DNA from 3 places in the Mycobacterium sp. pW045 genome. Region 2 is predicted to be linked to each of the others. Evidence: riboswitches for the same ligand, from Rfam matches in the RefSeq annotation. Region 2 holds a riboswitch; each other region holds the start of a gene.

Region 1 (5,071 bases), on a different contig from region 2:
GCGGTTGCACCGCACACGGCTCCACGATCAGCGAGTCGTATCGGTAATAGTCGCCGTGGTAGGCGGGCCGGCTGGTCGACAACGACGCGCGCAGTGCCTTCATCGCGTCGTCGGCGCGGGCGCCGCGATCCTCCCAGGCGCAGCCCAGCAGGTCGAACTCCTCTCGCAGCGAACCGACACCCACCCCGAGCGTCAGCCGGCCGGCGCTGACCCGGTCCAGGGTGCCGTAGCGCTTGGCGATCTCTAGCGGGTGGTGGTATCCGAGCACCAGCACAGAGGTGACCAGCCTGATCCGTCGGGTGCGTGCGGCGAGAAACGATAAGGTGGCCAACGGGTCCCAGTACGTCGCGCCGCGCAACGCCGCCACTTCGACGGGCACCGCGACGTGTTCCGAGCAAGTGAGGTGGGTGTAGCCGAGTTCATCGGCGGCCGTGGCTATCTCGGCGATGTCGCCGATACCGCCGTCGGCTTCCCACTCGGATGCGGTGCCGGGCACCTGGATGACCACCGGCGTGAACAGGCCGACGCGCATCAACGAGCCCGGCGAACGTCGTACCGCAATCGGTTCATGCACTTTCCTTGCGCTGCGTGCCCGAGGTAGCCTTGCGAGAAAACTAAAGCGAATTTTAGTTATGGAGGCGGCTGTTGTCCAGCGGTGAGGAACCGACCTGGGGCCCGCAGTACGGACCGTGGGCCGTGATCGCGGGCGGTTCCGAAGGTGTCGGGGCCGAGTTCGCGCTGTTGCTGGCACGCGCGGGAATCGACCTGGTTCTGATCGCACGCAAACCGGAACCGCTGCACCACACCGCTGACCGCTGCCGCCAACTCGGCGTGGACGTCCGCGAACTGGCGCTGGATCTGTCGCGGGCCGACAGCATCGAGCAGATCCGCTCGGCCACAACGGGTCTAGAGATCGGCCTGCTGATCTACAACGCCGGCGCCAACACCCACAGCGCGGAGTTCCTCGACGGCGATCTGGCGGCCTTCCAGCAGGTGATCGACCTGAACGTGAGCACGCCGCTGGCACTGATCCATCACTTCGCCGGCCCGATGCGTGCTCGCCGTCGCGGCGGTGTGCTGCTGGTCGGCTCGCTCACCGGCTACCAGGGTTCGGCGCGGCACAGCGTGTACGGCGGCGTGAAGGCCTTCACCCGGATCTACGCCGAGGGCCTGTGGCTGGAGTTGCGCGAACACAACGTGCATGTGCTCGAACTGGTGCTCGGCGTCACCAGGACACCGGCCATGCAGCGGGTGGGGCTCAACTTCGACATCCCCGGGATGCCGGTCTCCGATCCGGCCGACGTTGCCCGCGAGGGACTGGCCCAGCTCCCCCACGGCCCGGTGCACGTCGTCTCGGCTCATGCCGGCAATCCCGCGCTGCGCGCCACGCCCGACCGGGCCGCAGCCATACTCGCGTCCCATCGGATGATGCAGAAGCTGCTCGGCGGCAGGCCCACCCCCGACTCCGATGCCCCGCCCACCGGTTGATCGCGAGCCGGCGGCTCCCAGAACGGCCGCCCAGCGACGGCGCTGCGAACGGATACTCGCCACCGCCGCCCGACTCGGCGCCCGCCACGGGCTGGAGGCGGTCCGGATGCAGGCTGTGGCGGATCAATCCGGCGTTTCGATCACCACCGTCTACCGCTACTACCCGACGAAGCATCACCTGTTCAGCGCGCTGCTGTTGCACTACACCCGATCCATCACGCCGCCGGAGCCGGTGACCGGCTGTCCAACAGCCGATGTCAGCGAACTCATGGCCGGTATCTGCCGGTCCATGCTCGCCCGACCCCGGTTGGCCCGCGCGATGATCACCTCGGTCAATGCCCGGCGAGCCGAGTCCAGAGCGGCCGGCGATTTCAATCTGCGCGAGATCATCCTGTCGGTCGCCGGGATCACCCGACCCGCACCGCAGGACGCCCAGCTTGCGCTGCTGGTCGAGCAGTGCGCCTATGGCGTCTTGTCGTGGGCGGTGATGGGTGAGACCACGCCGGCGCAAGCCGAAACCGACATGCGCCGCGCGTGCGAACTGCTGCTGGCAGCCTGGCGCAAAACCTAGCTCCGCGTCACCGATGTATAGCACGTTTTCATGCCGCGCACAGCTAGTTCTACGCTGATCCAACGGGGACACCTCCCCGACGCGAAAGGGCGGCTCCTGCGACCAGACTGACACCCAACGTATTTCGAAACGCGCCCCACGGGGCCAACGTCGGCCGCGGGAAAGCGCCTTCTCTCTAGCCCCGAAATACGTTGCTGGCCAGCGGGTTTCCATACCCAGATTGGTCCGGCACGGCAGCCACGCCACGCCGGTCGAGTTGACTCTGCGCACTGTTGATGCCAACATGGCCGCGAACGCACCTCGCTAGGTGAGGCGTCTGTACGGATACAGGCCACTGACCTCCAACGTCGAGAGACGCCCAGGGTCAGGACAGCTCTTCCCGGCTTAAGGGTTGAGCCCAAGTGGCTTCCGGCTTCTGGCCGGATACGGCGTGCAGTGCCGAAACTCTGACGAGAGGGGTGCTGGCCGGCGGTGTTGTCGGCCCGGCTCTCCCTGATGTGCATGCTGCGCCGGCATCCCCGTGTGCCCTGGCCGTGAGGAGGTGAGAGTGACATTGAGTCCAGACGATAGTCCTTATCCGAGTTCGACGACCCCTTCACTCGAACCCGTTCGCGGCGCCGCTTTCACTTTCTGACTCGGCTCGCGCCTTACCGTACCCGCGCTCCCGTCTGCTGTCCCGAGCGCGGTCCCTCCGCGCGAATTTGCTTGCTCTGCAGCGTTATTCGCCATGCCAAAAGGAGTTTCGATGTCTTTTGTGTCTGCACTTCCCGAGGAACTCACCGCGACGGCGGCTGATCTGAACAGCATCGGCAACGCGGTGGCTGCGCAGAACACGGCCGCCGCCGGGCCGACAACCGGCGTGGTTCCGGCGGCCGCCGACGAGGTCTCTGCGCTGACCGCCGCACAGTTTGCCCGACATGCGCAGATGTACCAGACGATCAGCAAGCGCGCCGCTGTGGTGCACGAGAGGTTCGTGATCATGCTGCAGCGCAACGCGCAGTCCTACGCAGCGACCGACGCCGCCAACGCCATCTCGATCTAGCGAAAGGGTCCACTGATGATGGATTACGGAGCAGTTCCCCCGGAAATCAATTCCGCACGCATGTACGCCGGTCCCGGTGTCGGTCCGATACTGTCCGCCGCAGCGGCCTGGAACCTGTTGGCGGCAGAATTGCGGTCTGCAGCAATATCTTTCGAATGGTCGGTAGCGAGCCTGGTCAGCCAAGGTTGGTGGGGTCCTTCGGCATCGGCGATGACTGCGGCCGCTGAGCCCTACATCAGCTGGATGAGCGTCACCGCCGAACAGGCAGAGCAGACCGCAGCGCAGGCCTACGCCGCCGCCGATGCCTACGCCTCGGCCTACGCCATGACGGTGCCGCCGGCGGCGATCGCAGACAATCGAGTGATGTTGGCGGCATTGGTGAAGACGAACGCTCTGGGACTGAATACACCGGCGATCGCGGCGACCGAAGCCCGCTACGCTGCGATGTGGGCGCAGGACGCCGTTGCGATGTACAGCTACGCCGCCGCTGCCGCATCCGCCACCGAACTGATTCCGTTCGCGGCAGCGCCGGAGACCACCAGTTCAGACGACGAGGGTAGTTCGGGCGCCCTCCCCGCCGACACCGGAAATGCGCATTCCCAGGTGCCCAGCGCATTGCGGAGCATGGCGTCGCCGGCACAGGGCACGAGGCCGACGGACCCCGATTGGCATTGGACGAAGTTCTTCGACGGCCTCTTCGACGGGACCTGGGGCCACGACGACGGCTCGGGCCTGAATGTCAACGCGCAGCTGTGGAACACGATCGCCGCAACCGGGATCTTCGATCCGGGCGGGAACATCGAGGGCTTCGCGGGTCTGGCCACGCTCGGGTTTTTGGCCCGCGGCATGGACGGCGGCACGGCCGCCCTGACTGGGGGCGGGCTCAGCTCCGCGCCCGGTATCACACTGGCGTCGACCGAGACCGCCGGTCGTGCTGCCGGAGCTGCGGTCGGCGGCGCGGGCTCCCCGGTGTCGGCCGGAGTGGGCAGAGCGACCCTGATCGGATCCTTGTCCGCGCCACCGAACTGGGCAACGGCCGTCCCGGCAGCTGCGCCGAGTGCCGGAACAGCCAGCGGCTGGACGGTCGCCCCGGACAGCAGGTCAATGACGGCCATCCCGCCTCCGATGCTCCCGAACGGTGGCGGACGGAGCGGCAGCTTCGGGCTCGGGACGCCGCGCTATGGCGTCAAGCTCACCGTGATGCCGCGTCCGGTGGTGGTCGGGTAGGTGCATCGGCGCGGCGTGGGCGAACTGAGGAACCGACCGCTAAGCCTTACGCGGCATCCCCAACGCGGTTCCCAGGACCCACGCGAACAAGAACGCCGGCATGGCGGTGATCGAGAGTCCTTCCAGCGACAGCGGTCCGGCGCCGACGATGAACGCCAGCAACAACAGCGGATGTACCGCGGCAGCGGCAACGGCGAGGTGGGCGGTGTATCGGGGCAGCACCCCGTGGACGTACACCGCGACCGCGAACGACGCCAGGGCCACCACGGTCGGCATACCGGACATGGCCAGCAGACCGAACGCCAGGTCGTAGAGCAGCGCGACTGCTTCGGGGCTGTGGAATCGGTACAGCAGGATGTCGAACGCGGTGAACCCGCTGAGCAGCAGCGTCACGCAGCCGATGAAGCCGGTGGCGAAGCACGGCGCAAGAACCGATCTCACCGGCAGCCGATCCCGCAGCAGTGTCCACACTGCCCCGCCGAACACCAGCCACAGCGTCACACCGACCGTGTTGAGCAGCATCGTCACGACCAGTCGATCGTGATGCTGGGTCGCCCACCAGGCCACCTCGGTGGCCAGCGTCTGGGTGCCGGGGAACGACCAGATCGGATACACCGCGAGCGTCACAACCGGGAGCGCGAAGCCGAGCGTGCCGGACCATCGCGCCACCCGCGCCGCGTCCCACTCCATCAGCGCACCAGCTCCCACTGGCCGAAATCGGCCGCCAACACGTCGTCCACGTC
Region 2 (5,071 bases):
CGTCGAGAGGGTGACCGCCGACTCCGGGGCTGGCGCACCCGGCGGCCGCCGGTTGCGCTACGGCCGCGATCACCCGCGCTACAAGTGGATAGCACTGTCCAACACCACGCTGGGCGTGCTGCTGGCCACCATCAACGGCTCGATCGTGCTGATCTCATTGCCGGCGATCTTCCGCGGCATCGGGCTGAACCCGCTGGATCCGGCGAACGTGAGCTACCTGCTGTGGATGCTGATGGGCTACCTGTTGGTGTCGGCGGTGCTGGTGGTGTTCTTCGGCCGGCTCGGCGACATGTTCGGCCGGGTGCGCATCTACAACGCCGGCTTCGTGGTGTTCACGGTGGCGGCGATCGCGCTGTCGATCGATCCGTTCGACCTCGGCGCCGGCGCCCGGTGGCTGATCGGCTGGCGGGTGGTGCAGGGCGTCGGCGGGGCGATGCTGTTCGCGTCGTCGGCGGCGATCATCACCGACGCCTTCCCGGCCAATCAACGTGGTATGGCGCTGGGGGTCAACCAGGTGGCGGCGGTCGCCGGATCCTTCGTCGGCCTGCTGATCGGCGGGCTGCTGTCGGAGTGGGATTGGCGGGCGGTGTTCTGGGTCGGGGTGCCGATCGGGGTGCTGGGCACCGTCTGGTCGATGCGGTCGCTGCACGAACTCGGCGAGCGCGCACCGGCCAAGCTGGACTGGGCGGGAACGGTGACGTTGGGGCTGGGGCTGACCGTGGTGCTGACCGCCATCACCTACAGCATTCAGCCGCATGGTGATTCGCCGACCAGCTGGACAAGTCCGGTGGTGCTGGGTTCGCTGGCGCTGGGAGTGGCGCTGCTGGTGCTGTTCTGCGTCATCGAACTGCGGGTCGCCGCGCCGCTGCTCGATGTGCGGCTGTTCCGGATCCCGGCGTTCGGAATGGCCAACGTGGCCGGCCTGTTGGCGGCGATCGGGCGCGGCGGTATGCAGTTCATGCTGATCATCTGGCTGCAGGGCATCTGGTTGCCGCTGCACGGCTACAGCTTCGAATCCACCCCGCTGTGGTCAGGCATCTACCTGCTGCCGATGACGGTGGGCTTCCTGTTGGCCGGGCCGGTGGCCGGGTCACTGTCCGACCGGCACGGCGCCCGCCCCTTCGCCGTCGGTGGGATGGCGCTGATGGCGGTGACGTTCGTGGCGCTGGTGCTGCTTCCCGTCGACTTCGACTATCGGGTCTTCGCGGCGCTGGTCTTCCTCAACGGGCTCGGCGGCGGGATCTTCACCGCGCCCAACACCGCTGTGGTCATGTCCAGTGTCCCGGCCGCCCAGCGCGGTGCCGCCTCGGGTGTGCGGGCCACGTTCTTCAACGCCGGCACGTCGTTGTCGATCGGTATCTTCTTCTCCCTCATGGTGATCGGCCTGGCGAACACACTGCCGGAGGCGATGGGTGCGGGGTTAGAGCACCGGGGAGTGCCCGCCGAGGTCGCACAACAGGTGGCCCACACCCCGCCGGTGGGCAGCCTGTTCGCGGCGTTTCTGGGTTATAACCCGATCGGCGAACTGCTGGGGCCCTCCGGTGCGCTGGAGCATCCCGGTGTCGACGCCCAGATGTTGACCGGGCACAGCTTCTTCCCGCAACTGATCTCCGGGCCATTCCACACCGGGTTGGCGGTGGTGTTCGCCGCCGCGGCGGTGATGATGGTGCTCGGGGCGCTGACGTCGTGGGCGGCGCCGGGGCGTTACGCCGGCGAGCCGGTGAACCGGTCCGACAGCACCCCGGGCGCCGTGTGACGGTGCACTTCGACGATGCCGCCGGGTCGTGACCGAACCGTGTGGAAACCGGTGGGTGAGTTGAATTGACCCGGGCGCATTCCTGATGCACTATGGACCGTGCAAGCACCTCGTTAGGTGAGGCGTCTGCACGGACACAGGCCACTGACCCCGAACGTCGAAAGACGCCCCGGGTCAGGACAGCTCCTCCCGGCTTAAGGGTTGAGCCCAAGTGGCTTCCGATCTACGGACACGCCGTGCAGTGTCGAAGCTCTGACGAGTGGGGTGCGGTCTTCCGACGGTCGTCGGAGCTGCCTCCAATGCCTGCGGTGAAACCGGCACGCCCACGCGTGCCCGCGACCGAGAGGAGGTGAGGGACGCATGAGTTCCGGTGATAGTCCGAGCCGATATCTGACTTCTGTTCCGTCCCCATCCGAACGGTCGCATACCGCCTCCAGCTGAGCTCCGATTCCGGCCTCCAGCTGAGCGCGTAGCGGCGTTACGCGACTAGGAGGCCATCATCATGGTTGCAATCGCCTACACCGACATCCAGGCGCCGGCTCCGCGTGCCAACAGCACGGCGAAGAAGGTGGACACCCGCCGGGGTGCACCGGCCGCGCCCGCCTCAGACCCGGTGGTCGACATGGCCACCCGGCTGCTCAGTGGTCCCCTGCACCAGATGTATGCACTCTTGTGGCGCGTCGGGGTGCTGACCGTCGACCACTGAGTCGACCGAGGCCAGCTCGGGCGTCTGCTAGGCGTCCTCTAGGGCCTCGCCGAGTTGCTCGAGTACCTCGCTGCGGTGGTTGTTGGCCAGAATGTGGCCGGCGGCCACCGCAGCGGCTACCGGCCAGTCGATGATCTCGAACGCGGCCAGCAGCGCCAGCCCACCGTAGTAGGCCAGCTGCTCGGGTCGCGGCACCGTCACCTTGCCGAACAGCGGCAATTCGACCGCGAAGCCCTCGGCAGCCCGGATGTGGGCCACCGCTTCCCGCTGGGATGCGCTGCGCCGCGTGCTGTCCGCCATCATGAGCCTCCTGGTGGCGACGGGTCGCCGGATGATCGGGCCGCGGCCGTTCCGCGACGAGAGCCGGTGTCCCCATTGTGCACAAGCCGCAGCCGTGGCGCGGAGTGGCCGTCGGAGGTCGGGGTGCCGTCCGGCTGCCGCGGCGTGGGCACCATGAACTGGGTGGGTTTGTCCGCGGACTCGTGCAGGCCGGACAGCAGCTTGGGCACCACGGCCGCGCCGGCGGTGGCCACCGTCGCTGACCCCAGCGCCTGAGCCCAGCCCAACGGACCCAGCGGGGTGCAGCCCAGCAGCTGGCTGACGCCCGGAATGGAGATCAACGTCCCCATCGCGGCGAGCGAGCCGACCGCGGTCGCCACCACCAGCGGGTCATGGGAGTCCAGCAGCGTCTGGCCCAGCTGGGCGGCGACCAGCGACACCAGCGCGACCGTGGAGGCCCGCTGTTGGCGCCCGGTCATCGAGGCCAGCGCCCATGCGCCCACCGCGGCCGACGCGGTCGTCACCCCGCGCACCGCCACCGCGCGCCACAGCGCGTCGGGGTCCGGGCCACGCGCCGTGGAGGCCGCCGAGTCGTTCAGTTCACTGACCGCCAGCGCGGTCGCCGGCAGCGCGTCGGTGAGCATGTTCACCAGCAGCAGCTGGCGGGCGTTGAGCGGTGAGCGCCCGGTGAGCGCGCTGCCGATGATCGCGAACGCCACCTCGCCGGCGTTGCCGCCCAGCAGCACCCCGACCGCTGCCTGCACCCGCTGCCACAGTTCCCGGCCCTCGTCCAACGCGTCGAGCAGGGTGTGGATCCGGCCATCGAGCAATACCACGTCGGCGGCGGTGCTGGCGGCCTCGCTGCCGTGGGCGACGACCGCGATCCCGACGGTGGCGGCGCGGATGGCCGCGGCATCGTTGGCGCCGTCACCGACCATCGCCGACACCTTGCCGGTGCGCTCCAGCGTCTGCACGATCTGCACCTTGTTCTCCGGTGACATCCGGGCGAACACCACCCGCTCGGCTACCGCGACCTCCTGTCCCTTGCGGGACAACGCATCCCACTCCGCGCCGCTGATTACCTGATCGGCGCTGATCTCCAGGCCGAGCTCCCGGGCGATCGCGGTGGCGGTGACCGGGTGGTCGCCGGTGATGAGCCGCACCGGGATCTGCCAGCGGTCCAGCTCGGCCAGCAGGCCGGCGGCCTCCGGCCGGGGGGTGTCGGCGATACCGATCAACCCGACGAACGTCAGCGCATCGCCACAGAACTGGCCGATGTCCTCCGGATCCGGGTCCTCACCCAGTGCGGCGACCTGCGCTGCGGAGAGTTCCCGCCGGGCAACGGCGATCACCCGCAGCCCCTGCCCGGCCATACCCAGCACCGTCTTGCGGATCGCCGGGTCGCCGCCGCAGGCGGGCCCGACGACCTCCGGCGCACCCTTGACGGTCAACTCGGCGCCGACGATCGACGCCGAGTAGCTGCGGCCGGACCGGAACGGCAGATGGGCGACCTCGCCGCGATCGGGATCCACCACGCCGGCAGCCGTCGCGGCGTCGATGATCGCGGCATCGGTGGCGTGCACCTGCCGGCCGTTGGTGGTCGGGGCGGCCTGCGCCGCGAACGCCAGCACCTCATCGGTGGTGTACCCCGGCGCCGGTGTCAGCTGTGTCACCCGCAGCCGGTTCTGGCTCAGCGTCCCGGTCTTGTCGAAGCACACCACGTCGACGCGGCCGAGCGCCTCCACCGAGCGCGGTACCCGAACCAGCACACCGGATTTGGTCAGCCGCCTGGCGGACGCCTGCTGTGCCAAAGTGGCCACCAGCGGCAGACCCTCGGGGATCGCCGCGACGGCGATGGCGATGCCGGAGGCCACCGACTGTCGCAACCCGATACGCCGGAGGACGCCCAAACCGGTCACCAGGGTGCCCCCGGCCAGGCTGATCCGCCAGGCTTTGCTGGTCAGCAGGCTCAGCTGGTGCTGCAATCCGACCGCCGACTGCTCGCCGGCGACCAGGTCGGCGGCGCGGCGACTGTAGGTGTCGGCACCCACCGCGGTAACCAGCGCCAGGGCGGTACCGGTGATAACCGTGGTGCCCGCATAGATCATGCATTCGCGCTCGGCCAGGTCCGCTCCCGGCGTCGCCTCGACCTGCTTGACCACCGACAGCGACTCGCCGGTCAGCGACGACTCGTCGACCTCGAGGTCGTCGGCGTCGATCAAGCGCCCGTCGGCGGGCACCACTTCGTGCGGCCGCACCTCGATCACGTCTCCGAGACGCAACTCCTCGGCGGGGACCTCACAGTAGCCGCCATCGGGCAGCAGCCGGCG
Region 3 (5,071 bases), on a different contig from region 2:
GGCGAACAGCACCGGGTCACGCATCGGGCCCGGCAGCACCGACCACACGCCAGCGATCCCGTCCACCGCGCTCACCTCCAGTGCCCAACAGCCTAGATCAGCGCGGCGACCGTCACTCCGGCGACAGGGCCGCCTGCCCCTCGGCGTGCCACTGCACCGCATAGACGCCCGGCTGTAACGAGAGCTCGCCGACCAGGCGCTCGAGCCGTTCCGGCGCCCGGCTATCCGACAACATCGTGGCGGTCAGGGTCATGTTGTCGTCGCCGGCCGGACCGGTGTGGATCCCCCGCAGCACCAGGTCGTTGCCGGCGGTGTGCTGCACGATCTGGGCCCGCAGGTACTTCTCGGATTTGGGCCGGCAGACCACCTGCACCTGGTAGAGCGACTGCGGCTCGTCCTCTTCGATGTGCTGATCACGGTCGATGAGCCGGCCCAACGGTCGCAGCAACAGGTGGGTGCCGACGATCGCGCCGGTGCCGATCACCGCGAACAGCACGTCGCCGGCGGCCGCCAGTACCCCGACGGCCGCCGAGCACCACAGGGTCGCCGCGGTGTTCAGGCCGCGAACGTTGAACCCCTCCCGCAGGATCACCCCGCCGCCGAGGAATCCCACCCCGGACACCACATAGGAGGCGACCCGGGTAGAACTGGTGTCACCGGCCGAAACCGAGTAGAGCACGAACAGTGTGGCCCCAGCCGCCACCAGCGCATTGGTGCGCAACCCGGCCATCCGGGCCCGCCACTGCCGTTCCAGCCCGATCAGCGCGCCGCAGCCCAGCCCGACGGCCAGTCGCAGCGTGAACTCGGCGACGCTCAGCGTCTGCATGGCCCCAACGATGTCACAGCTACCCGGCGACCACGGGTCGAGCCATCACCGTCGGCTTGAAGCCGTACCGCGGCGCGGCGAATCCGTAGTTGCGGCCCTGCCCGGCGCCGGCCAGCGGCACGCCCGGCATACCGGCCGCGCCGGCCTCCGGCGCGTGTGCGGCAACGGTCCAGCCGGTGGCGGCCACGGCGCTGCCCGGGGCTGCGGTAGCCGGGATGGACGCCGCCCACGACTGCGGCACCGACAGCGCGCCGACCGTGGACGCCTGCCCCATCGTCGCCGAGGCCGTGCCCAGCCCGCCCAATCCGGCGCCCAGGCCATTCATTCCATGGCCGAGTCCGCCGCCCAGCCCGAGCCCGCCGAGCATCGGGGTGAACGGGTCGATGGCGCCCAGGCCCAGCGGGTCACCCGCAGCGATGGCGGCACCACGCACCACCGCCATGTCGGCGGCGAAGTTGGAGATCCCGGCCGCGCCCATCGGACTGAAGGAGCTGCTCATCAGGTTGGTCATCGCGTTTGTCAGATCACCGGTGCTGATCACCTCGCCTCCGGTGACCGGCGGCGTGGGCGGCTGCACCGGCGCCGCGAGGGTCTGCAGCGTCTGCGGTGTGTTCGTAATCGCTTGCGACAGTGCGGATTGAGCATTCGACGAGGCCGCGTTACCGGCGGCCTGGGCGACCGCGGCCTGCTGGACCGCCTGCGACGACGGGTCGGCGACCTCGTGCGGTGAGTTGAACGGCGTCACCTTGGTGGCCACCGCCGACGACGCCGCGTAGCCGTACATCGCGGCAGCGTCCTGGGCCCACATCTGGCCGTAATGCGCCTCTGTCGCGGCGATCGCCCCGGTGTTCTGACCCAGCACATTGGTGGCCACCAGGGCCGCGAGTTGCGAGCGGTTGGCGACGACCAGCGGCGGCGCCACCGTCATCGCGTACGCCGCGTCGAACGCCGCCGCTGCCGCCTTCGCCTGGGCGGCAGCCTGTTCCGCCCGGACCGCGGTGGTGCCCATCCACGCCGCGTAGGGCGCGGCCGCGGCGGCCATCGCGTTGGACGCCGGCCCCATCCAGCCCTCGCTGATGAGCCCGTTGATGACCGACTGGTAGGCGGCCTCGGCCGAAGCGAGTTCGGCGGCCAACTTGTCCCACGCCGCCGCGGCGGCCATCAGCGGTCCCGAGCCGGGACCGGTGTAGATACGAGCCGAGTTGATTTCCGGCGGGAATGCTCCGAAGTCCATGGCATTGCTCCTTTTTGAGTGGTGGTTGAGAGAGGTCTGGTGTTGAGCGGGTGTGCAGGCACGTCGACATCCCGATACGCGTTGCGCAGCTGGCCGGAGGCACGAATCGGGTTAGCCGGTCATGGCGACATACCGGAGCCGGGCACGTCGACGAAACCGCTGCTCGACGGAGAGTTCGGGCCGACAAGCGGTTTCACCGACATGCCGAAGCCTGACGCGTTCCGCTGACGGAAGCGCGCCAGCTGACGAATTCAGCGCCGGTGCGAATCAGATGGTGAAAGCAGTACCGAGATCTAGGGAGACGAACATCGATCTCGGATAGGAACTATCACTCGGACTCAATGTCGCTCTCACCTCCTCTCGGCCTGGGCACGCGCGGGTGCCTGCACGTATGCACACAGAGGTGGGGACGCCCGGCGACGGCCGGACTTTCGCACCCCTCTCGTCAGAGCTTCGGCACTGCACGGCGTGTCCTGCCTGCGTAATCAACGCGGGTCCGGAAGCCACTTGGGCTCAACCCTTAAGCCGGGAGGAGCTGTCCTGACCCGGGGCGTCTTTCGACGTTCGGGGTCAGTGGCCTATATCCGTGCAGACGCCTCACCTAACGAGGTGCTTGCCTCACCATAGTGCACCAGGTAACTGGCAGGGTCAATCGGACACGGCGGGGCGGGAGCGGCCAGCGGGCCAATAGTCCGCTTCGGTGGCCAAATCGCCTACTGTCGGGCAGAAGTCGCACCGGTTTCAGCCGGGCTGCCGGCCCGGTCCGGTGTTGCTCTGACCGTCGGGATTGACGTGCACCGCATGCACGCCGGGTTGCTCGGCGAGTTCCTCCAGCAGGCTGTCGAGGCGGCCGGCGTCGACGTGCCAGTGCTGCACATCGGTGGTGCCGGCCAACTCGGTGACGAGGCGTTCCAGTCGGCTCTGCGCGTGACCGTTCATCGCGGCGGCGGGATGGCTTCGCGGTGCGGCACCGGTGAGCGCCCGCGCGGCCAGGCTCGCCAGCGCGATGTCGCCGAAGACCCCGGTGGGAATCTGCGCTCCGGCGACCGCAGCCGCCGGCGCTGCCGCCGCTGCGGTGGGCAACGCCGCTGCGACCATCTTGGCCACCGGCGCGGTCGTCACCCAGTTCGGCGGGACGCTGAGTCGGCCGATCGTGCCCGCGCCGCCGGCACCGGCCGATATCGGCGCGGCAGCGACCGGTGGCGGCGTTTCCGTGGCGGCCAACGCCGTTGCGCCGGAGCCGAACCCGGCTTGCCCGCCGGTGGCCGCGGCGATGTCCAGGTCGATGTTGAGATTGCGGGAGTACTGGATCAGTCCGTAAAGCACGGTCTTGATCGCGTCGTTGAACGGCACGATGGTCTTCGGCAGCAACTCAATGTAGGAGGCGATCTGGGCCAGTGACAGCGCCGCGGTGGTCTGCGCCGGCGGCGTCGAGGCGGCCGCAACCGCCGCCGGAGCAAGCCCGTTCAGCGCCTGAGGAATGGCGGTGATCAACCGCGACAGCTCAGCGTGCCCGCTGGCAGCGGTGGCAGCGGCGACCGCCGCCGCCTGCCCGCCCTGTCGCACAGGGTCGGTGGTGGGCGGTGGTTCGGCGAATGGGGTCAACGCGGTCGCGGCGGCCGACTGGGCGGCATAGCCGTACATCGCCAGCGCGTCCTGGACCCACAGTTGCGCGTACTCGACGTCGAGCGACGCGATCGCGGCGCTGTTCTGCCCGAGTACATTCGACGCGACGAGCGCTGCCTGCGCGCTGCGGTTCGCGGCGATCATCGGCGGTGGCGCGACGGCGGCGAAGGCTTCGTCGAAGGCGGCCGCGGCCGCGGTGGCCCGGGCGGCAGCCTGCTCGGCCAGGGCTGCGGTGGAGTCGAGCCAAGCCACGTAGGGTGCCACTGCGGCGGCCATCGACTCCGACGCCGGCCCCAGCCACCACTGGTCGGTCAAGCCCGACAGCACCGAGCGGTAAACCCCGGCAGCCGAACCGGTCTCGGCGGCCAGCCGCGCCCACGCGGCCGCGGCCGAGGCCATCGGCCCGGAGCCCGGGCCGGCATACAGCCGGCCGGAGTTGACCTCCGGCGGCAGCGCTGCGAAATCCATTCCCCTCACCCCCGGCCCCGTGGCGGCCCGGTGTCGGGCGGAACCTGCGCCTCGGTGTCGAAGTAGATCTCGTGGACCCCGGGCTGTCCGGCCACCTCGCCCAGCAGACTCTTGAGCCCGCCCGGCTCCACATGCCAGTGCCGCACCTCTCCCGCCTCGCTGAGCCGGCCGGCGATCCGCTCGCTTTGAGCATCCGCCCGCTCGCCACGTTTCCGCCGACCGGCCCGTCCGGCCGTCATCGCGGCAGCAGCCATGCCCGCACCGTGTCCTTGTGGTGCCGCTGCGGCGGCGGCCGGTGCCCCGGTGGGTACCGCCGCTGCCATCGGGGCCTCCGGCACCGACTCGGCCCAGGCCGGCGGGACCGCGAGTTTGCCGACCACGCCTGCGTTCCCGGCGCTCGCGGCCACCACCGGCCGCATCCCGCCGCCCATCGATTCCACGGCACCCAACGCCGTTGTGCCCGAGCCGAATCCGGCCCGTCCTCCGGTGGCCTGTGAGATGTCCAGATCGGTATTGAGGTTGCGCGCATATTGTCCCATGCCGTAGAGCACCGAGATGTTGGTGTCGTTGGCAGGCAGGACCGTGCGGGCCAGTGTCTCGAGGTAGGAGGCGCCCTGCGACACCGGGTCGGTGCTCTGCGCCGAACCCAGCACGTCGAGCGGTGCGGCCTGCGTACCGCCGGACCCGGAGAGTCCGCGCAACGCCTGCGGTATCGCGTTGAGCAGTTGGGACAGCTGGTTGTGCGCACCGCCCGTGGCGGCCGGTGTGACCGCAGCGTCCTGTCCGCGCGACGGGTCGGCCACCGTTGGCGGCGAGGTGAACGGCTGCACGGCCGTCGCGGTTGCGGAGCGCGCGGCGTAGCCGTACATCACCATGGCGTCCTGCACCCACATCTGTCCGTACTCGGCCTCCGCGGC

What was found. A riboswitch is a leader RNA that binds a small molecule or an ion and turns the genes downstream of it on or off. The one in region 2 is predicted to bind magnesium.
Region 1: linked by a shared signal. The riboswitch ahead of ACAG20_RS09040 (PE family protein) and the one ahead of ACAG20_RS14615 (Rv1535 family protein) in region 2 are both predicted to bind magnesium.
Region 3: linked by a shared signal. The riboswitch ahead of ACAG20_RS02515 (PPE family protein) and the one ahead of ACAG20_RS14615 (Rv1535 family protein) in region 2 are both predicted to bind magnesium.

Annotation. Positions count from the first base shown of each region.
Region 1 is NZ_JBGGKU010000004.1:405,131-410,201, reverse strand. Features, by position in the region: gene ACAG20_RS09055 (LLM class F420-dependent oxidoreductase) at 1-532, opposite strand, end outside; gene ACAG20_RS09050 (SDR family NAD(P)-dependent oxidoreductase) at 646-1,488, shown strand; gene ACAG20_RS09045 (TetR family transcriptional regulator) at 1,469-2,059, shown strand; M-box (ykoK) riboswitch at 2,352-2,524, shown strand; gene ACAG20_RS09040 (PE family protein) at 2,805-3,101, shown strand; gene ACAG20_RS09035 (PPE family protein) at 3,117-4,328, shown strand; gene ACAG20_RS09030 (hypothetical protein) at 4,368-5,018, opposite strand; gene ACAG20_RS09025 (DUF1906 domain-containing protein) at 5,018-5,071, opposite strand, start outside.
Region 2 is NZ_JBGGKU010000008.1:127,540-132,610, reverse strand. Features, by position in the region: gene ACAG20_RS14620 (MFS transporter) at 1-1,756, shown strand, start outside; M-box (ykoK) riboswitch at 1,859-2,027, shown strand; gene ACAG20_RS14615 (Rv1535 family protein) at 2,259-2,462, shown strand; gene ACAG20_RS14610 (hypothetical protein) at 2,490-2,765, opposite strand; gene ACAG20_RS14605 (HAD-IC family P-type ATPase) at 2,762-5,071, opposite strand, start outside.
Region 3 is NZ_JBGGKU010000002.1:1,791-6,861, reverse strand. Features, by position in the region: gene ACAG20_RS02525 (sterol desaturase family protein) at 1-66, opposite strand, end outside; gene ACAG20_RS02520 (MgtC/SapB family protein) at 113-826, opposite strand; gene ACAG20_RS02515 (PPE family protein) at 846-2,060, opposite strand; M-box (ykoK) riboswitch at 2,491-2,676, opposite strand; gene ACAG20_RS02510 (PPE family protein) at 2,802-4,154, opposite strand; gene ACAG20_RS02505 (PPE family protein) at 4,160-5,071, opposite strand, start outside.